Regions from separate parts of the Anaerobacillus alkaliphilus genome, predicted to be linked through region 1. Evidence: riboswitches for the same ligand, from Rfam matches in the RefSeq annotation. Region 1 holds a riboswitch; each other region holds the start of a gene.
The links. Region 1 has a riboswitch for cyclic di-GMP ahead of DS745_RS09800 (hypothetical protein). Riboswitches for the same ligand answer to the same signal wherever they lie in the genome.

Region 1 (5,185 bases):
AAGTTTATTTGGTATTTCTCAAGTTCCTCACTTAGCTCTAGGATCTCTTCTACTAAATCATTTGCTTGTTTTTCCTTTTCATAACGCTGCAACGATTGCTCTACTTCGTAATTTGTTTGAAGATTTCCTTCATCTATAACATTGGCATTTAACGAAACATGCCTTTCATTCTTTTCTTTGCGAAAAAAATCGATCAAATCCCTTTGCACTAATAGATACACGTAATTAAGAAAGGTCCTACCTTTTGATGAGTCATACGTATCAATAGCTTTATTTAGAGCTATTAGACCAATACTTGCCTCTTCTTCACTCCAACTTATATACTTCTTACAAATATGTCCTACGGTATTAAGCACGTAAGGCTTGTAATGACGAATTAACTTTTCACGCACAAACTGATCACCATTTTGGGCACTAGCAGTGTCTTCTACGACATTAGCGGTTTCCATCCCCTACGCCTCCTTTACCGATTTATACGTACATCCTTCTATTATCCTTCGTTTATGTAGTCAAAGAAAGTAAAAGATATTACCAGTAAAACCAACTAACTGAATAACGTATGAAAGAGACTGGCTCAATATACCTAGTGATGGCTTGAGCAAGTCTCTTTTTGTGGCCTTGTATTATGGTCTTCCTTGACCTTGGCCGTTTCCTTTATTATCTTTGTTACCTTTATTCCCTTTATTTCCTTTTTCAGCAGCTTGCTCTAATGTTCTTTCTACCTTCTCTTGTGCTTGCTTTTGTGTTCTTTCAATTTTTTCTAGAGCCTTTTCGTGAGCTTTTGTTTGACCTTTTTCAAGATGTTTTGTAGCACGCTCTTCAGTTCTTTGAATTTTCTCTGCAGCCTTAGTTAACGTTCTTTCTACTTTCTCATTTGTTTTTACAACATGCTTGTTGCTTTCTTCTACTTCTTCTGTTTCTAATTCTGTTGTAACGTCGCTTTCTACTTCAATTGTTTCTTCTACAAGTTCAACTTCTTCTGCCGTTACTAGCTCTTCTTCTAATTTTGCGATCGCTTCTTCAACAGACTTCCAAAGGTCTTTGGCTTTTGCCACACGAGCCATCGCTCTTTCTTGATTAGCCAACGCTTTTCTAATTCCAGCCTTCGCTTGCTCAGGAAGGTTATCTCGCTCTAATAATGCTAGTAGATTTTGACTACGTTTGACGATAATTTGTGCTATTACCTCTTCTAGTTCAGTGATGTCCTCACCAATTTTTGCTGCTTCATCAACGATATTTTCGATAGCTGCTAAATTCTGATCGATGTCTTCAACTAGTTCTCCGACTGCGTTTTCCTCGCCAGTTTCAATGACAGTTTCGATTTTATCAAGGCGATTTTCTGTAAAGCGATCCTGAACAATCACCCTTTGGACAACATTTTTCGTTAGTTGAGCATTTCCTTCAAAGATATGAAATAGCAATTCATCTACACCTGTTTTTTTATTGTCAACACTATCGGCAAAGGTTGCTCCACCCATTGTTAAACCACCTACTAAAATTGCTGTTGATATAATTTTCTTCATCGTTTAGTTCCTCTCCTTGTTCACTTAATAAATTTCTATCATTTCACGAAAATCTTCTATCGTCTCTCTGTTACCTTCAAACATTTCGTCAGGTGTCATCATCGTGACTATTATTTGACGATCTGACTTTTCCTCAATCCATATCTGTGTGCGAATGCTTTCTTCTAGCTCAGTTTTCCAAGCAATAAAATTAAGTCCTTCACCAACGACAGTAACCTCACCTGCACCTGATAATAGCTCTTTCTTTATTTCTGACACAGTTTTTTCTTTTGGAATAACAGAGATCAAACCAATTATATTATCACGCGTAAACTTCACAGTTTGTGAGGTCTCTTTCTCAAGCACCCAACCAGTTTCTGCCTCAATTGATATTCCTAGTTCGGAATTATCGTAGTAGTTATTACCATCACCATTCGGATTGTTATCAGTAACTTCTTCCGTAGCTTTACTACAACCAACTAAAGCAGTCAAAAGAATGATGAGAAATATATGTACTACCTTATGACTCACGTTCTCTCACCTCAAATTTCCCATAATATCATTTTGGCAACTGGCTAACATAGGTTGAACCCTTAGTCCCTGTAGTTTTGCGTCACCACCTTTCAATGGTTTTGCCCTTTACTTGTTTTTTCTTTCTTGCTTATCTATACGGAGAATTACTTCATTTTAAGGGGGGGAATGAAATTTAATTAAACGTTTGTTTAAGAGAGAACTTGTACTTATTTTGAAAAACGTTCATATGAATTATTAAGTAGGGAGGTGCTCATATGGGGTTAGAGATACTTTTAACTCTACTTTACACATGTATTATCGCTTGGATCTTTAGCTTTTTATTTTTGTATCGGAAACACATCTCCACTATGGCTGGGATGATGATTGCGATGACAATTGGGATGACACTTGGTTTATCTTTTGGGACGATTATGGGTCTTATTTTTCCGGAACATTTTTTTGAAATCACGGTCATAAGTATTTTATTTGGTGCAATTATGGGAACTATAGCTGGATTTCCAATTAGTATGATGGCCATTTTAGACGGTTTTCTTTCAGGAGCAATGGGTGGAATGATGGGAGCTATGCTAGGTGTAATGGTTTCGAGTGATATGGCTAACAATGCGATGAACGTAATCATTGTGCTGGCTGCTGGCGTTTTCTTTATTTTGCTATTGATGATGCAAGGTGAAGTAACAGTTAAAGAAAAAGGTTGGAGGAGTTTCTTCTTTAGGAGACGGTTTCCTTTATTTATTGTTATCTTACTGGCCTTTTATTTTACAGATCATTATTCCTTGCCTAATCATCAAGAAGAGACTGACCATTCTCATCATCATCATGAAAAATAATTGTCAATTTTGAATTTTGAATTGTTGGATAGGGCTAGGCTTCGCAGTTCCGTAAAATTATTTTTAATGCAAACAAAGCTCAGTTCAATTTTGAACTGAGCTTTGTTCTATCAATCATAATTCATAATTCATAATTCACAATTCTACTTAACTATCATCACAGGGCATTTCGCACGTTTCGCAGCTTTGTGACTAACCCCACCAAGTACCATGCTTTGTAAACTATTTAGGCCGCGACTACCAATGACCAGGCAATCAAACTCTTGATTATTAGCGAACTCTACAATTGTTTCTCCTGGGTCGCCGTGAAGGATTTTTAATTCATGTGCTATCGATGATTTTTCTAATAATGTAAGAATATCCTTTAGTTTCTCTTTTCTTTTTTCAGCGATATCTTTACTGTCCCCAATTCGTAGCACATCTGATTTTGAGGTTGCTCCATCAACTACATATACAATCGTCACTTTACTTTGTTCTTTTCCCCCTACTAAGTGAATAGCATTTTCAGCTGCTCGTAGTGAATGTGCTGAACCATCAGCCGCTAGCAAAATATGTTCAAACATGAAATAACCCCCATTTTCGTATAATAAAACAAAAGTGCCGGTCATCTAAGATGAACAGACACTTTTGTATGTTTCTAACAGTATACATTAATGGCCAGAATTTTTCGATAAGCCACCAATTTTTTGTACTAATAATGAGCTTTCTTTATTTAACCCGGTAAAATGAACGGTAATTCCACTTTGTTCATATTTCATTTCAACCTTATCTATCGCACCTATCGCTGAGTCATCCCATAGATGGGCTCGGCTAAAATCGATTTCCACTTCTTTAACAGCGTCTTTGAAATCGAAGGCAGCAATAAAGTCCGTAACCGATACGAAGAATAGTTGCCCTTCAACAAAGTAAGTCTTCTTATCACCTGAGTGTGAAAGTTTAGAAGTCACGTGAACCTTTGAAATTTTCGCTCCGAAGAAAATTGCACTTAGAAGAACACCTGTTAAAACCCCAATTGCTAAGTTATGAGTAATTACAACAGTTAAGACTGTAACAACCATAACAGTTGCGTCTGTTCTAGGAATTTTGTGAAGTGTTTTTAATGAATTCCAGTCGAATGTCCCAATTGCAACCATGAACATAACTCCAGCTAAGGCCGCTAACGGAATTTGTACAACAACCGAGCCAAGGACAATAATTAAAAACATCAGGAAAAGTCCAGCAACTAAAGCTGATAAGCGTCCTCTACCACCTGATTTTACGTTGATCACTGACTGACCAATCATCGCACAACCAGCCATCCCACCGAAACAGCCGGCAACAATGTTGGCAATCCCTTGACCGCGACTTTCTCTGTTCTTATCACTATCCGTATCTGTCATATCATCAACGATTTGAGCCGTTAATAAAGACTCTAATAAACCAACAATTGAAAGTGCTAATGCGTATGGAAAAATGATCATTAATGTTTCAAATGTTAACGGAATGGATGGAAGCATAAAAATAGGAAACGTACTCTGAAGATTCCCCATTGTTCCTACATTGCTTACTCCTAAGTTTCCAAAAACTGCGATGACTGTTACAACGATGATCGCTACTAATGTCGATGGAATTGCTTTTGTAAATCTAGGTAGGATATAAATAATCGCTAAAGTTAAAGCAACTAGAGCATACATTACCCATGTAACATCAACAAAGTGTTGTAATTGAGCTGTAAAAATTAGGATTGCTAATGCATTAACAAACCCTACCATAACTGATCTAGGTACAAACTTCATATACTGAGCTAGTTTGAGCACCCCAAATAAAATCTGAAGAACCCCAGTTAAAATTGTTGCAGCCAATAAATATTGAAGTCCATGATCGGCTACGAGGGTAATCATCAGTAATGCCATTGCACCTGTAGCAGCTGAAATCATTCCCGGACGGCCACCAACAAAGGCAATAACAACGGCAATACAAAAAGAAGCATAAAGACCAACCATTGGGTCTACACCTGCAATAATAGAAAATGCAATAGCTTCCGGTATTAATGCTAATGCTACTACGATCCCTGCTAAGGTGTCTCCTTTAATATTGCTAAACCATTCTTGTTTAATTGCTTGTAAATTCAAGCTTACACCTCTTCCTTATTAAGTTTTTTAAAAATTTGACTTTCGACTCTCACGAAAGTCAGTCCGTTATCAACAAATTGAATTCTACCACGGATGAAGAAGAATCTGAATTTCGATGTAAGCGTACTACATGGCCATTTTTCTCCGTTAAACTACTTGTATCTTTTCTTTTCTCGTTTTTTCACAAAAAAGTCACATTTACTAAAGTTTA
Region 2 (5,185 bases), on a different contig from region 1:
TTCTAATAATTTAGAGTCAGGTTTTACAGCTACTGGGTTACCAACAAGTTCTAACACATTTAAATCCGAAAAGCTATCGCCATACGCGTAACTATTTTCCCAATCCACATCATCATTTACTAGCTGGGCAATAATGTTCTCAGTTTTTCTTTGACCATGGATATGGATAACAGGAGCATGTTTATCTATTTCCATGTTTCTAAAAGGTATGCTTGTCCCAATAATACAATCAAAGTGAACTTCTTTTGTCACCGAGTGGAGTAATGGCTCAAAGGCACCTGATACTAACATAATATAGTATCCATCTTTACTATGTTGTTCTAATCGTTGTAAAACAGTTTCACTTAATTTTTGACTCATTTCCCCACCTAATAAAGAGAAGAAATGGTGAATTTCATTTTTAGATGATTGACCGAAAGATGAGATATAAGATCTCATGGAATATTCCTTCATTTTTTGTTCAGGATAAAGTTTGCACTTGTATGCTACATACACTGGCAGGATTTTCGAGAGGAAGCGGCGATATCTGCCACTGTGCTGTTTTTTCAAATGCTTCATCATTAATGGAAACGTCTCTTCTGGAAATAATGTACCGTCAAAATCAAAAATGGCTACCTTCACTGATTAGCTTCCTTTCTAAATGTTATTTATTGTAATTGTATGATTTTGTTAATTGGTTTTGCAAGCTTAATTTTTAGATAGGAGAAACAAAGGCGGGCATACTACGAAAAAGGAGGTGTGTTTGTAATGGGAAAAAAGGATAATAAAAGTGTAAGTGCACAAGTTGCAGAAAATTCATATGATCCTTCAGATTATCATAGTAATAAAGATGTAGATAAGGGCCTAGCCATTACTCATGAACAAGTAAGTGATATGTATGTGGAAGGTACGATTGATGGTGAGATTGACAATTATGATGAAAAGCTGAAAGAGTTTCCTCGTCGTTCTGGAGAGTAGAGCACTCCCATATAAAATGCGAGCTTGGGGCGGCCCAGGCTCGTTTTATGTTGTAAGACAATAACTCGTGTATAAGTTTTTATCTTTCTGTAAAAGCTATAATTGTTTCATGAGTGCGTAGCTCAACGGTAGAGCAACTAGCTTGCCTAGTATTTAGCTGGTTCAATTCCAGCCGCACTCCTAGCCGTTCCCCATGAAGAAAAGAAAGGAGTTAGAGAAGGATTTTTATCTATTCTCTAACTCCTTTCTTTTTAGTTGGCTCTTTTCGTAAACATTTTTGCTTTTTTACCCTAAAAGGTGAAGATATCAGCCAATTAATTATGTAAGAAAAGAGCAATACTGACTTAATTAATTGTGCATTCTTAGTATTTTGTGTAAAATTCCGGCATTTGGGATTTTTACGAAAGCAACTAACTTTGCAAAAACAGCCTTTTAGTTAGAAAAAATTTTGTTGCGTCCCAAGTCTTTTGCTTTGTACAATAATTGATCTGCCTCGCTAAGGATTTCAACTAATTCATAATTATATTCGCTAGCTTCAACAATTCCTCCGCTTATCGTAATGGACAGGGTGCTGCCTTTGACATTAAACGAATGTAATTCAATCTTAGTACGAATATGTTCAAATATTTCAAAAGCATTATCCTTGGGTATCCCTTTTAGGATTAGCAGAAATTCTTCTCCACCCCAGCGTACTACATAGGAGTCTTTAGGTATTGTTTCTTTTATAATTGAGGCCGTTGTCTTTAAGATCATATCACCGGATAAGTGACCGTAACGATCGTTCAATTGCTTAAAATTATCTAGATCACAAAAAGCAATAGATAAAGGGAGAGAACCTTGTTTTGCTTTGGTAATTTCCTCTAAAAGGGCAGCTTCTCCTCCATTACGATTTAAAACCTCTGTAAGATAATCTATTTTAGAATTTCCAATGGTTTCTTTTAAACGTTCCTGATAAAAGAGAACACTGTACCCTAAGGCAAAGTAGGTAAGTGAATAAACTCCGCCTTGAATCATTTGTAAAAAGGTAACAGTAGACATTGAATAAATGTTAACGAACGTTAGTATGGATGCAGACAGTGCTAAAATAAACAAAGACCGATTATAAAATGACTGAGCTAGGATAGCAACCGACGAGATTACCGGTAAATAATACATCGGGTAAAACGGACTTTCTACGTTACCAGAAAAGTAAATAATGAAGAAAGCAACTAACAGCTGTGTCATATGAATGATGAATGGATACCGTTTTATGTACTTAATTGTGACTAGGTTGAAGATAGAAAGGAATATAAAAAGACCTAAAAGCCACGACCCGTTGCTCGTTCCCCAAAAGTACAAGACAACCCAAAAATATAGATTGCTTTGGAGTACAGCCAGGATTGTCATAACGATTTTCTCTTTTTTATCAATTGATGTAGTCATAATATCACCTCAATAAAAAAACATAAGACTTATTCGTGCCGAATAAGTCTTATGTTGAGCACAATCATTTCCAACATCATTCGGTAACCTAGCTATCATAGTTTTAAAAAACATTAGACCTATGGCTTTGCGTCCTAGACTTTCGTACTAGTTTGCCTTTATCAAATTATTACTATTTTACCATGAATAAGGAACTACTACAAATGATTTATTCTATTAAAACGCCCAGTTTCCATTTCTAAATAAAGGCTCACGTTCGCCGTCTTTGGTAACACCGTCTATGTTCATTTCACTTGAACCGATCATGAAGTCAACGTGAGTGATACTTGTGTTTACACAGTGCTGCTCAAGCTCTTCCTTGGACATTGTCTTCCCGCCTTCAAGGTTAAAAGAGTATGCATTTCCAATTGCTAAATGGCTTGAGGCATTTTCATCGAACAAGGTATTATAAAAAATAATGTTCGAGTTTGAAATAGGAGAGTCATGAGGAACAAGTGCTACTTCTCCTAAGTAATGAGAACCCTCATCTGTTTCGACTAAACGTTTTAATGTTTCATAGCCTTCTTCTGCTGTAAAATCAACAATTCTTCCGTTTTCAAAGGTTATGCTAAAGTTATTGATCACGTTGCCACTATAGTTTAATGGTTTCGTACTTTGTACAACTCCATGGACACCATCTCTTTTTGGAAGCGTAAATACTTCTTCAGTAGGCATGTTCGCGACAAAGTTAACCCCATTTTCGTTATTGCCACCGCCACCAACCCATAGGTGCTTTTCAGGAAGTTCAATTGTTAAATCGGTTCCAGGAGCCTGGTAGTGTAGCTTTGCATACTTCTTCTCATTTAAGTACTCAACTTTATTTAAAAGTTTACTATTATGTTCACGCCATGCTGCGACTGGGTCTTCTAAGTCTGCACGTGTAGCCATTAAGATAGCTTCCCATAGTTTTGCCATGCTTTCTTCTTCTGTTGTATTTGGAAACACCTTCTGGGCCCACTCTTTAGATGGAGCCGCAATGACGCACCAGCTGACTTTATCAGCTTGAACATAGTTGCGATATTTTTCAAGTGCTACTCCTCTAGCTTTATTGGCATTTGAAATTCTTTCAGGATCGACCCCTTTTAGTAGGTCTGGGTTTGCTGCAACAATACTCATAAATGCGGCACCGTTTTCAGCCAATTCTTCAAACCCTTTTGCTTTCCACGCCGGGAACTCCAAGAAAGCTTCGTCAGGGGCTAACGTATACTTTAATAGCGTAAGTTCTTCATCATTCCACTCAATGACGACATCTTTTGCTCCAGCTTCATAAGCTTTTTTAGCTACTAGACGGACAAATTCCATGTTGTTCGTCGGTGCGTTAATTACTAATGTTTGTCCTTGTTGAATGTTAATACCAACTCGTACTGCAATATCAGCATATTTTTCTAAGTTTTGTTCAAATGTACTCACAATCATTGCTCCCTTACGTATGTATTTTAAAGGTATTCAACCTCTATTAGTATCTTACCAAAAGAGGGGTGTAGAGGAAACGTTTTTCAATTCACCCCTCTCGTTATAGGCGCATATCATAGTTGTGACTGAGAGGAGTTGTGGGAGATGAACGAAAAGGAAAACTGCCTTCCCTTAATTGGAGAAAGATTTCCGGAAGTGGAAGTAAGAACAACCTTAGGGAAAAAGAAACTTCCTAATGATTATGAAGGGAAGTGGTTTGTACTGTTTTCACATCCAGGAGATTTCACGCCTGTTTGCACAACCGAATTTATCGAGATCCAAAGAAAAAGCGACGAATTTAAAGCTCTAAATACAGAATTGATAGGCTTGTCTATCGATGGTGTGTTTTCTCATATGAAATGGATTGAATGGATTCGTGATCATTTCCATGTAACAATTGAATTCCCGATTATTGCAGATGAATTAGGTCAACTAGCGAAAAGGTTAGGGATGATTTCCCCAACAGTTGGTCCGTTAACTGTTCGCACTGTTTTTATTATTGACCCCAAGGGACGTATTCGGCTTATGATGCACTACCCACCAGAGGTAGGCAGAAATAGCGATGAACTAATTAGGGTCATACATGCACTTCAAGCCGCTACAGAACATAAAGTGGCGACACCAGCCAATTGGCCGAATAATGAGTACCTTGGTTCTCAAGTAATGGTTCCACCTCCTAGTAACTTTTATAGTGTTCAAAAAAGGTTGGAGGATGCAAAGTTAGGTAACCATCATTGTTTAGATTGGTGGTTCTGTTATAAATCATTAGAAAACAACGAGTCTGGTTGATGTAACCAACTCGTTGTTTTTGTTATTGTCATTGTTTTGGTGTTTTTTGAGAATACATAGGGAAACTATTTATTGGAAGGAGGCGTCAGTTTTGAAAATTTTTAAAAAGATAGTATCCATAATTGCAGCTTTAGTACTGATATTTACGAGTTATGTAATTGTTTCTGTCCATTATTGGTCAATTCGAGATGAAGGAAGACTGCCAGTAAAGACTGCCGTTATTCTCCATGCAGTCAATAATAACCTAATTACAACAGATATGAAGCCACCCAAATTCTTAACACAACCTAGGCCAGCAACATTTGCTCGAGAGGATATAGTAATCACTATTGCTGAAGAAGAGGAAATTCCTGTTCGAATTTATTATCCAAAGAGTGATGGCCCCCATCCAGTCATTTTATATTATCATGGTGGGGCTTTTATGGAAGGCTATGGAAATTTAGAAACACATGATAATGTCATTAGGGCCCTAGCGGTTCGGACTGACAGTGTCGTTATTGCTGTAAGCTATCGTCTAGCTCCAGTT
Region 3 (5,185 bases), on a different contig from region 1:
GGAGAATCAAACTGAATGGTCACTGAAACCGTACCTTGGTCATTATATTGATAATTCATAAAAAAGCCACGCTGTGGTAGTAATGAGACAAAATGATTTAGTAGATAAACTGTAGAGATATGCTGACTCTCAATCCACTCTATTTTGTCTTGTAATTCTACTAGTATATCTGTTGGAGCTTCTTCTAGATTTGCTTGCTCGGCGATTTCCCGGAGCTTGATGACCATTTCGGTTTCATTTTGGATGGTAGCGAGACTCATTTTTTTACTATCATAAATAAAATACCCACTAATGAAAAAAACAAGGGCTGTTGCTAAGATTGTTGCTGTAATAATGATTGCTTTTAAACTTCGCTTTGGTTTTTGTGGAAGTAGATTAATATCAACAAGCATTCGTTACACCTCTTTTAAAAGCAAGCCAAGTGGTAAATGGTAACGATAAGGAATGCTTTCACCTTTTGTTAATTTAAACTCATCATCCGTTAAAGAAATGATGTTTATACTGGTCATTTCTGCTAGCTTCTCTTTAATATAATCTAAATAAGGGTGATCACCAGTAACTAAAATTTTCGTTACTTCAGCATTACCTTGATTTATCGAAAATTTATAAAAGTTGATGACACGTTCTATCTCTAAGAAGTTGTCTTGCAAATTGCCAGTCATCTTCTCGACGTTTTGACAATAAATCGCTAGATCTCCATTATCGTCTAATTTCTCTGACCACAAATTGTCAAGATCAACGATGTTTAAATGCCTCATAAACACCGGTTTATGCTGATGAAAAATGCTGAGATTAATAGAGTTAATAGAAACTTGCAGCAATAAAAGGTGTTCATTAGGTTTAGATAGGTCTAAATAATGATACAGCCGATAAGAGGCCAACGAAGATAAATCAGCAACTACTGGTTTTAACTGGACTGTCTCTAACAACTGCTCATATTCTAGTACCGTTTTTTCGGGCGAAGCAAAAAGTAATATCTCTTTTTTATCCTCTATTTCACCAAGTATGTGATAGTCAAAGATTGGATCCTCAAATGGCAAATGAATGGATGTGCCAATTTCAAAAAATAGATAGCCTTTTATTTCATCATCAGCAACGTCTTTAGGGATAGAAACCTTGCGAAACAGAACGGTCGAATCAGGTACAAGAAAATTAACGTTGCGTTTCTTGAGACCCCAGTTTTCAACGCATTCCTCTAAGATATTGATTAAACTGTCTCTATTGACAATCTTTCCATCACGAATAAGCCCAGCAGGAAGGTATCTTTCACCAAACTCCTTAATAGACTGAAGATTGTTCGCTTTACTATCAACGTAACGAATCACATGATCCTTTATGATGATATTTACTGGTGGTTTCTTACCAAAAAGAAATGCCATTCATTCTTCCCCCTAAAACATATACGTCTACTATATTATATCGCTTTTTATGAAAAGGTTAATAGTGTAAGATACCAGCCAATAACTTCCTGTCCAAAAAAATAAGCTATAAGAGCCCCAACAGCAATAAATGGACCAAAAGGAATTGGTTTCCCTCTTTTTACTTTTTTCAAAAGGATACCAACTAAACCAACAATTGAACCTAAAAAGGCTGCAAAAAACAAGGTCAAGAGTGTTGCTTGAAGACCTAAAGCAATTCCAAGCACTCCAAACAACTTGATATCTCCCCCGCCCATGCCACCTTTCGAAACAACAGCGATGGCGTAGAGAAGGAAAAAGCCAACGAAAGCACCGGCAATTGGACTCCACCACGGATCCATTGGCCCAAGTACTCTGCCTAAAATGAATAAAGGCAGGAAAAATAACAGGACACGGTCTGGAATAATCATATAATGAAGATCAGAAACAAAGATGATAATTAATAATGAAATAAGTAAAAGTGCGATAAGTAATTCGAATGACCAGCCAACAAAGATTGGCGAGATTGCAAACAATATACCTGTCGTTAATTCAAAAACAGGATAAATTGGTGATATCCTCGTTTTACAATGACGACATTTGCCACGAAAAGCTAGATATGAGAATACTGGAAAAAGGTCGATAAAACGAAGCCGCTCATTGCACGAAGGGCAATGAGACGGCGGTTTCAATATTGACTGACCTTTAGGTATTCGTAATCCAACTACGTTGTAAAATGACCCTAGGATGAGACCTAGGAGGAAAAGGTAGATGTGGAGTATGATTTCCATGGGATCAAGTCCTTTTAACTATCTAAGTTATTTAAATTTAACTATTTTACTTGTGTTCTATCTAAGCTAGCCTCTGCAACTGGATTATCACCATCTCTAACTCCTCGAGTACCATTAAATAATCTAACTGTGTATTCATACTGATTAGTAGTAGTATTTCTAGTAACCACAACGTAAGAAGCTCCTCGGTCATTTGCGCTTGTTCCGTATAAGGTTTTAGCATCTGTTGCATCTGCCATCATTGAATACGTTCCGTTATCAGGATCTTTTGGTAATTCAATGTAACCTTGCTTAACAAGATATCTAAGAGATATTTTTAATCCATCTGTATGATTTGCTTGAGTTTGCAATGCTTTCTCTGATGTCATCGCCAACTTGGCAGCACTTATCATTTGCGTAGCATTTGCCACATGCGCATCCTTCTTACTATTATCAATCAATCCCCCAACACTTGGTACTGCAATTGCAGCGATAATTCCTAAAATAACTACTACTACTAGTAACTCAATTAATGTTAAACCACGTTGATCTTTTAATCTTTTTAACATGTTAAATCCCTCGCTTTTTAAGTTTGTTAGTAAATATAAAAAAACCACTCACGATTACTCAATCCCTATCTGCAGTTTTAATTAGGAGGATATTTCTTATGATGTAAAATGATAGCTTGTCCTTCTATTTAACTGGTTTTAGCTCATGAATAATTGTAAACTGGCCGGTTGCACTACTAGCTCCAGATCATCAAAGTGCCCATATTGTAGATGATCTTTCTTCACTTCCAAGTCTATTGTACTACAAAAATTAGATACATTGTACTATTTTTCTACTATTTTCACTAAATTTCGGAATAGATTTGAAACATCGGTACCATGATCGCAATAACGATTGTACCAACGATGGCCGCTAAGAACACAATCATTAATGGCTCGATTAAAGACTTTAACCGATCAGTGGCATTTTCTACTTCTGTTTCATAAAAATCGGCGACTTTTGATAACATTTGATCTAGAGAACCTGTTTCTTCGCCAATCGCAATCATCTGAACAACTAAAGGTGGAAACACCCAATGATCTCGCATCGGCTCAGTTAATGGCAAACCGGCCTCTAATGATCTTCGTGATTTTTGCAATGTTCTTGCAATCACTTCATTTTCGACGACTTTCTCGACAATCGCAATTGCTTGTAAAATTGGTACAGAACTTGAAAATAATGAACTTAATGTTCGTGCCATTCGGGCCAGTGCTGCCTTTTGTAGCATTTTTCCGAAGATTGGCAGTCTAAGAATTGCAAAATCTAAATAGTATTTACTAGTTGGTTTGCTTTTGACTACTAGGAAGGCTACATAGAGCCCGATTGCTAGGATAATAAACAGCCACCAAGACGATTGAACAAACTCACTTGCACTTAAGACAAATACAGTAATTGCAGGTAATTCACCACCAAAGCTAAGCAACATATTAGCGAACGTTGGTACAACCGTTGTTAAGAGAAAGATCACAACAAATATCGCTATGAACCCAATAACTGTCGGATATGCCATCGCAGAGAATACCTTTTGCCTTGTTTGGTACTGCTTTTCAAAGTGATCAGCAAGACGTTCTAATGCTTCATCAATCGTTCCACTTGCTTCTCCAGCGCGCATCATATTAATAAACATCGGCGGAAAGATCTTTTTATGCTTTGCCGCACTATCTGAAAATGGATTTCCAGCGCGAATATCTTCCTCAACTTCTGCAAGTGCTTTCCTTAGGTATTTACTCTCCGTTTGCTTAGACAAAATATTCGTTGCATCAACTAAGGTGACACCTGCTTTTAACAGGGTTGAAAACTGTCGCAAATAAATGACAAAATCTTGGTATTTAACAGGGTTTCCGATGACTATATCTTTCCGGAAGACCGATTCCTTTACTTCCGAAATTTGAGTGACTGCAACACCACGTTCTCGTAATTTTGCTATTACATCTCGCTTCGTGTTGCCATTAATCATTCCTGTTTGCTTTTTTCCAGAACGAGTACGACCTTCAAATTGAAATTGTGCCATCTTACTGCTCCCTTTCTACTAGGTAAGGAGCTGCAACTTCTTTTGAGATCAACTCTTGCTGTATTAAGCTCTTGATCGACATTTCTAATGTATGCATCCCGTTTGCTTTACTTGTTTGCATAATATTATGGATTTGATGGATCTTTTCATTTCGGATTAAATTGGCAATCGCCGAGTTATTGATTAAAATTTCAGTTGCTGCACAACGTCCTGTTTTATCTATTGTTGGGAATAATCGTTGAGAGACGATCGCTTTTAATACAGACGCTAATTGAATTCGAATTTGCGGTTGTTGACTTGGCGGAAATACATCAATGACTCGGTCTATGGTTGCAGGAGCATCAGTTGTATGTAATGTTCCTAAAACTAAATGACCTGTTTCCGCTGCTGTAATGGCCGTACTAATCGTTTCTAAGTCGCGCATTTCTCCCACCAAAATGACATCAGGATCTTGTCTAAGTGCCGCTCTTAATGCATTGGCAAAATTATTCGTATCAAAGCCAACCTCGCGTTGGTTAATGATGCAATAATGGTGCTTATGCAAATATTCGATCGGATCTTCAAGTGTCATAATATGCTTTCTAGAAGTATGGTTTAAATAATCAATAATTGCTGCAAGCGTTGTAGACTTCCCACTTCCAGTTGGTCCTGTTACTAGGATTAACCCTTGGGGAATTGTCGCAACTTTCTTTAGTATTTCTGGCATATTTAATTCTTCTAACGATGGAATTTTGGTTGGAATTATTCGAATTGCCAAACTAACACATGAGCGTTGGTGATAGGCATTAATCCGAAAGCGCGAAACATTTGGAATTCCATAAGAAAAATCAATCTCACCACGATCTTTAAAGGTATCCTTTAATTGGTTAGAGAGTAAGGCCATGGCCATTTCTTCTGTATCGTTAGGCTTAAGGACTTCTTTGCCATATTGCTTTAAATCACCATTAATTCTCATGATT
Region 4 (5,185 bases), on a different contig from region 1:
GCTGAATGAAAAAGATGCAAATGAATTGAACATTATCAATGGTGAACCAATAGTCGTCTACAATGAGCATGGTACATTCCAAGGGAAAGCGCATTTTGCTGAGATTATTAGGGGGAATATTGGACTTCATTTTCCAGAAGGGAACTTCTTAATTCCTAAAGGGATTTATGATGGTCCGTCCGGTATCCCTCAATATAGTGTTGCCGTGAAAGTTGAAAAAGCAGAACGTTTTCATGCCAGAAAAGATGTGAATTACTTAGAAAAACGGATTGAAGATCTTGAAACAGAGGTTAGCTAAAGGAGGCTTTTCTCCATGATGGAAAGTCGAAAAATTAGGAAATTCAATGGTCATACGTTTGAAGAAGTCGACGACGTGATCGCCATCGAGTATCCATTAACGATCGTTGTCGACGGGGAAGAGTTTGCGACAATGGTATGTACCCCTGACCATTTAGATGAATTAGTGATTGGTTTTTTAGCTTCAGAAGGAGTCATTCGTTTAATTGAAGATATAGAGGCTTTATCGATTGATGAAGATCGCGGTTTTGCTTATGTGGAGTTAGTACAAAAGCAGACCTTTAGCAAAGACTTTTATTCAAAACGATTTATTGGCGCATGCTGCGGGAAAAGTAGACAATTTTACCTTCATAACGATGTGAAAACAGCGAAAACGTTTATGAAGAATATTGAAGTTTCCGTCTCGCATTGCTTTGCCTTAATGAAAAAAATGCAAGAGGAATCCACAGACTTTCAACTAACTGGCGGACTTCATAATGGATCTCTTTGTACGAACAATCAAATCTTGCTATCAAGATCTGATATAGGAAGACATAATGTGTTAGATAAAATACACGGATACTGTTTAAAAAATAAAGTTTCGATCACTGACAAAATGATTGCCTTTAGCGGAAGAATTTCATCTGAAGTTTTGTTAAAGGTTTCAAAAATCGGAGTGGGCATTATTCTGTCAAAGTCGGCCCCAACAACATTAGCAATTAATCTAGCGAATGACTTAGGCATTACCGCTATTGGGTTTGTCCGTGGACAAAGTTTAAATGTTTATAGTCATCCAGAGAGGATTGTTTTGTAGAGAGGGGACGGAAGGACAGGTTCATTGTATTATATTATCCTGGTGCCTTTTCCCTGGCACCGTTCGTGGACAAATCAGTCGATTAGTCCACTTGGTAAGGACATTTCAAAAAACCTTCTAGGAGCAAAGGTGGGTGCCTACCCAGTCCGAACGTATCGGGGGTCAGGCACCTTAATTTTAATAAAGGGGGGTGTAAAGCTTAGTAATAAGGGTAGTAAGGATATGGTTGTGGGAAAATGTATGGCAATAATGCTAAAGTGGCTAACGCTGGAAAAGGATATACTTGGCGTCGGAAACGTCTAAATCTTCTTCTAGGACGTCCATAGCCATAATCATAACCATACCCATAATATTGACGTTCATTCTCACGTTGCTCTGGTTCATCCATAACATCCTCGCCAACAAGCACGGTAACTCCATCCTGACCTACATTTTCAATAATCCCATCAAATGTACTCCCATCTGCAATTGTAAAAGAACAGTGATAATTTAAATATTTATGACAGAGTTGCGGTAACTGCTGTGAGTAACTGTAATTATGTCTATCCATTAAAGACTCACTCCTTTCAAGGTCATGATATTCACCCATTGAAAAAAGGTACCTATCGGTAAACAGTTTTTTTTATTAGACAACATAGGTAAATGCCAGAGCCCTGGTCCGGGACATCTTCACCGTTTCTGGGGCCATCCACCAATTACATTTTAATAGGGCCCATCATTTCCCTCCAATTTAGGTGCCTATTTAGCTGTTTCAGGAATTTACTATGTGTTTTTTAAGTAATTTTGGTTTACGTAGAATTGGAGGTTCGTGTGGTGTTTTATAAATAATATGAGCATTTAGATATAAATACTCGTTTTAAAATTGGTTATAAAGAATTTATATTTTATTTTATTTTATTGGTATAGTTTTGTGGATTATACTCACATATAGTAAATAGTATTTGATATATTCATTTAGAAGTAATATCCATTTCGCTGATTTTTTTGTTGTTTTCTTTTTCCATTGAGACAGAGGGACATCCTTGCCGATTTTAACTGTGGAAACATTCGCTAAGCATCTAACAAGAAAATTAATTTTATTGGGTGTAAGTAATCTACAACCAGAGGGAATATTAAGCTCGATAAAGGAGGGATAAATCTATGCAACCATTAACAACAAAAGAGTTAGAATACATTGTCGATAGTATGTCAAACGAAGATTTGTTAATTAAGCAATGTGTAGCAATCATTGGAAGTACTCAAAATCAAAATGTTAAGCAAGTATGCCAAACAATGGTAAATCAACATCAACAGCATTATCAACAGCTAATGAACGTAATGCAGCAACATCAATCCATGGGAACTAGTCAGACTCAGTAGAAAGGAGAGATTATCATGCAACAACAGCAAATGAATCAACCATCGAATCAACAAATGCAACATATGCCAATATTACAAGATCCGGACATCGTGTATTCTTATTTAGCTGATTTAAAGCGAACAGCTAGAGAATATACGACTGCTGTGACAGAGTCTAATTGTCCTGAAGTCCGTCAGCAATTTGAACAGCTTTTACAAAGTTGCCTTCAAATGCAAGGCCAAGTTTATCAACTTATGTCTCAACAAGGTTGGTACAACACTTCATCTTCAGTGCAAAGCCAAGAGATTATGAAACAAATAACAACTTATCAACAAACCCAACAAAAAACACAGCAGTTAGTTCAAAAATTCGTTCAATAGTTGGTGTAGACACCCTTAGTTATTAAATAAATCATTTGTCAGTCTTGAAAAAAATTTAAAGATAGGAGGAACAGACTGTTCGGTTTGTTCCTTCTTTGTTGTCTGTAGGATAGAGGGACAGGAACATTGTCTAGACTTCAGCTTTCCTCCATGGTGTGAGTGAGACAAGGGACCTGTCCCCTTGTCTATAACTGCCAGTAATCTCCTGAATTAGGAAATGCTGAGTTTGACGGTCGATTAGATTAACATTAAAATTAAATTTATGTACAAAATGTGAAGACACAAAGCCACGGGTCTATGATGATAAGAGTTATGATAGCCTGGCTGCTGGAGACGATGATCAAATACTCCTTCATACAAGGAGTATTTTTTTTACTAAGATAAATGATTGTCGTTTTTAGAAATGTTCAACTTAGTTAGGAGGATAAAAGTTTGAAAGAACTTGATTACCAAGCAAATTCTAATGAGCAAAAAGTTCAACCTAACGTTGAGCAAGACCTCATCAATCAAATTTTATTTGAACAAAATCCTGATTTAATAGCTCATGTTAACTTACAAGGTAAGTTTGTTCATGTCAATAAATCGTTTGAATACGGCCTGGGATATTCCAAAGAAGAATTACTGGGAAATGATTTTAGTAGACTAGTACACCCTGATGATATTGAAAAGGTATGGCAGCAGTTTGAGATTGGTGTAAAGGGAATAGCTAAAGATTATGACATTGTTCTAGTTCATAAAAACAAAGAACTCATCTACGGATTTATCACTTGTCTTCCAATTAGTATTAATTCCAAAGTTGTAGGAATTATAGCCATAGTGAAGAATGTTTCGGATAAAGTAGCAACACAAAAACTGTTACAAAGTTCTGAAATGAAATATCGAAGTATTGTAGAAAACTCTAATTTAGGCGTATTTATTTCCGTAGAAGGATCCTTGGTATTTACGAATTATCAGTTAAATGACTTGTTGGGTTATGAGCAACTGATTCATACCTCTCTATGGAGTTACGTAGTGTTAGAGGATCGTACCGCCATTCTAAACCAAGTGAAACAATTAGAAATAGGACAGTCGGAAAAAAACATTTATGCAAAAGCTGTCCATCTAGATGGTTCTCTTTTAGATGTAGAATTGCATGTGTCAAAGATTATCTATGAAGGGCAATCTGCCATACTCGGAACTGTCATGGACATAACCGAAAAGAAAAAACTATATGAGCTTAACGAATATTTTGCCTATCATGATCCATTAACGGACCTACCTAATCGCAGAATGTTTGAAAAAGAACTTCAAAATCAATTGCTGCTAGCAACCAACAGTCGAAATTCATTTGCGCTTATTGCGTTAGATTTGGATCGTTTTAAATATATTAATGACTCTTTAGGACATGAAGCTGGTAGTGCGGTATTACGAATGGTGACAGATCGATGGAAGCAAATAATACCAAAAAACAGTTTCCTGGCTCGAGTAGGGGGAGACGAATTCTTTTTAATTGTTCCTGGGGCAAATGATACCATTCAAGAAGTAGCAATATCCTTACTTACAACGCTACATGAACCTTTTCAATACAATCATTATGAGTTTACAGTAACGACAAGTGTTGGGATTACGTTCTATCCATATCATGGGACGAATGCTAACTCTCTTATTAAAAATGCGGATGCCGCCTTGTATTATGCAAAGGAAAATGGCAAAAATAATTATCAAATTTTCACACAATCCATGAATGAAAAGACAGAGAAGAATTTTCGGTTAGAAAATGAACTTCGACAAGCTTTACGCTATCAGGAATTTGAGGTCTTCTATCAACCTAGAGTAGATACAGAAGGAAAACTTATTAGTGCAGAGGCTTTACTTCGCTGGAAGCATAAGGAAAGAGGATTTGTTCCACCAAGTGATTTTATTCCGATAGCGGAAGAAACAGGATTGATCATTCCGATAGGTAACCTAGTCCTTAATAAAGTCTGTCAATATATCGTGGAGCTAAAAAGGCAGGGGTATCCGGTAGTACCGATATCCGTTAACATATCAGCAAAACAATTTATGCAAGTAGAATTTATCAGGGAGATTGAGAGTATTCTACATCAAACTGAAGTTGACACTAGGTATTTAGAGTTTGAAATTACAGAAACATTGCTAATTCTTGATGAAAATCGAGCACGCGACACTCTTTCTGATATCCAACAACTCGGTATCCGCGTATCTTTGGATGACTTTGGAACAGGTTATTCATCGTTAGGATATCTAACACAGTTCAGCCATTTAATTTCTGCGATTAAGATTGATCGATCATTTTTCTTTCAGTTCAATGAGAAAAATAAGCAAATTGTAAAAATGATCATTCGTTTAGCACAGGAATTACATTTACGCGTTGTCGCT

Region 2: linked by a shared signal. The riboswitch ahead of DS745_RS01430 (GGDEF domain-containing protein) and the one ahead of DS745_RS09800 (hypothetical protein) in region 1 are both predicted to bind cyclic di-GMP.
Region 3: linked by a shared signal. The riboswitch ahead of DS745_RS18895 (type II secretion system protein) and the one ahead of DS745_RS09800 (hypothetical protein) in region 1 are both predicted to bind cyclic di-GMP.
Region 4: linked by a shared signal. The riboswitch ahead of DS745_RS21205 (sensor domain-containing protein) and the one ahead of DS745_RS09800 (hypothetical protein) in region 1 are both predicted to bind cyclic di-GMP.

The regions. Positions count from the first base shown of each region.
Region 1 covers NZ_QOUX01000032.1:186,305-191,489, reverse strand. Annotated here, with positions in the region: gene sigI (RNA polymerase sigma-I factor) at 1-449, opposite strand, end outside; gene DS745_RS09805 (coiled-coil domain-containing protein) at 624-1,523, opposite strand; gene DS745_RS09800 (hypothetical protein) at 1,548-2,033, opposite strand; cyclic di-GMP riboswitch class I at 2,066-2,149, opposite strand; gene DS745_RS09795 (hypothetical protein) at 2,291-2,863, shown strand; gene DS745_RS09790 (universal stress protein) at 3,007-3,426, opposite strand; gene DS745_RS09785 (SulP family inorganic anion transporter) at 3,514-4,974, opposite strand.
Region 2 covers NZ_QOUX01000001.1:274,751-279,935, forward strand. Annotated here, with positions in the region: gene DS745_RS01415 (HAD family hydrolase) at 1-621, opposite strand, end outside; gene DS745_RS01420 (YozQ family protein) at 748-957, shown strand; tRNA gene DS745_RS01425 (tRNA-Gln) at 1,069-1,138, shown strand; gene DS745_RS01430 (GGDEF domain-containing protein) at 1,390-2,379, opposite strand; cyclic di-GMP riboswitch class I at 2,459-2,546, opposite strand; gene DS745_RS01435 (aminopeptidase) at 2,596-3,828, opposite strand; gene DS745_RS01440 (peroxiredoxin) at 3,976-4,659, shown strand; gene DS745_RS01445 (alpha/beta hydrolase) at 4,751-5,185, shown strand, end outside.
Region 3 covers NZ_QOUX01000046.1:745,079-750,263, forward strand. Annotated here, with positions in the region: gene DS745_RS18880 (hypothetical protein) at 1-392, opposite strand, end outside; gene pilM (type IV pilus biogenesis protein PilM) at 396-1,379, opposite strand; gene DS745_RS18890 (prepilin peptidase) at 1,427-2,188, opposite strand; gene DS745_RS18895 (type II secretion system protein) at 2,230-2,736, opposite strand; cyclic di-GMP riboswitch class II at 2,891-2,974, opposite strand; gene DS745_RS18900 (type II secretion system F family protein) at 3,021-4,226, opposite strand; gene DS745_RS18905 (type IV pilus twitching motility protein PilT) at 4,228-5,185, opposite strand, start outside.
Region 4 covers NZ_QOUX01000047.1:171,335-176,519, forward strand. Annotated here, with positions in the region: gene DS745_RS21180 (FdhF/YdeP family oxidoreductase) at 1-298, shown strand, start outside; gene fdhD (formate dehydrogenase accessory sulfurtransferase FdhD) at 317-1,090, shown strand; gene DS745_RS21190 (hypothetical protein) at 1,290-1,640, opposite strand; gene DS745_RS21195 (hypothetical protein) at 2,231-2,449, shown strand; gene DS745_RS21200 (spore coat protein) at 2,465-2,809, shown strand; cyclic di-GMP riboswitch class I at 3,053-3,141, shown strand; gene DS745_RS21205 (sensor domain-containing protein) at 3,242-5,185, shown strand, end outside.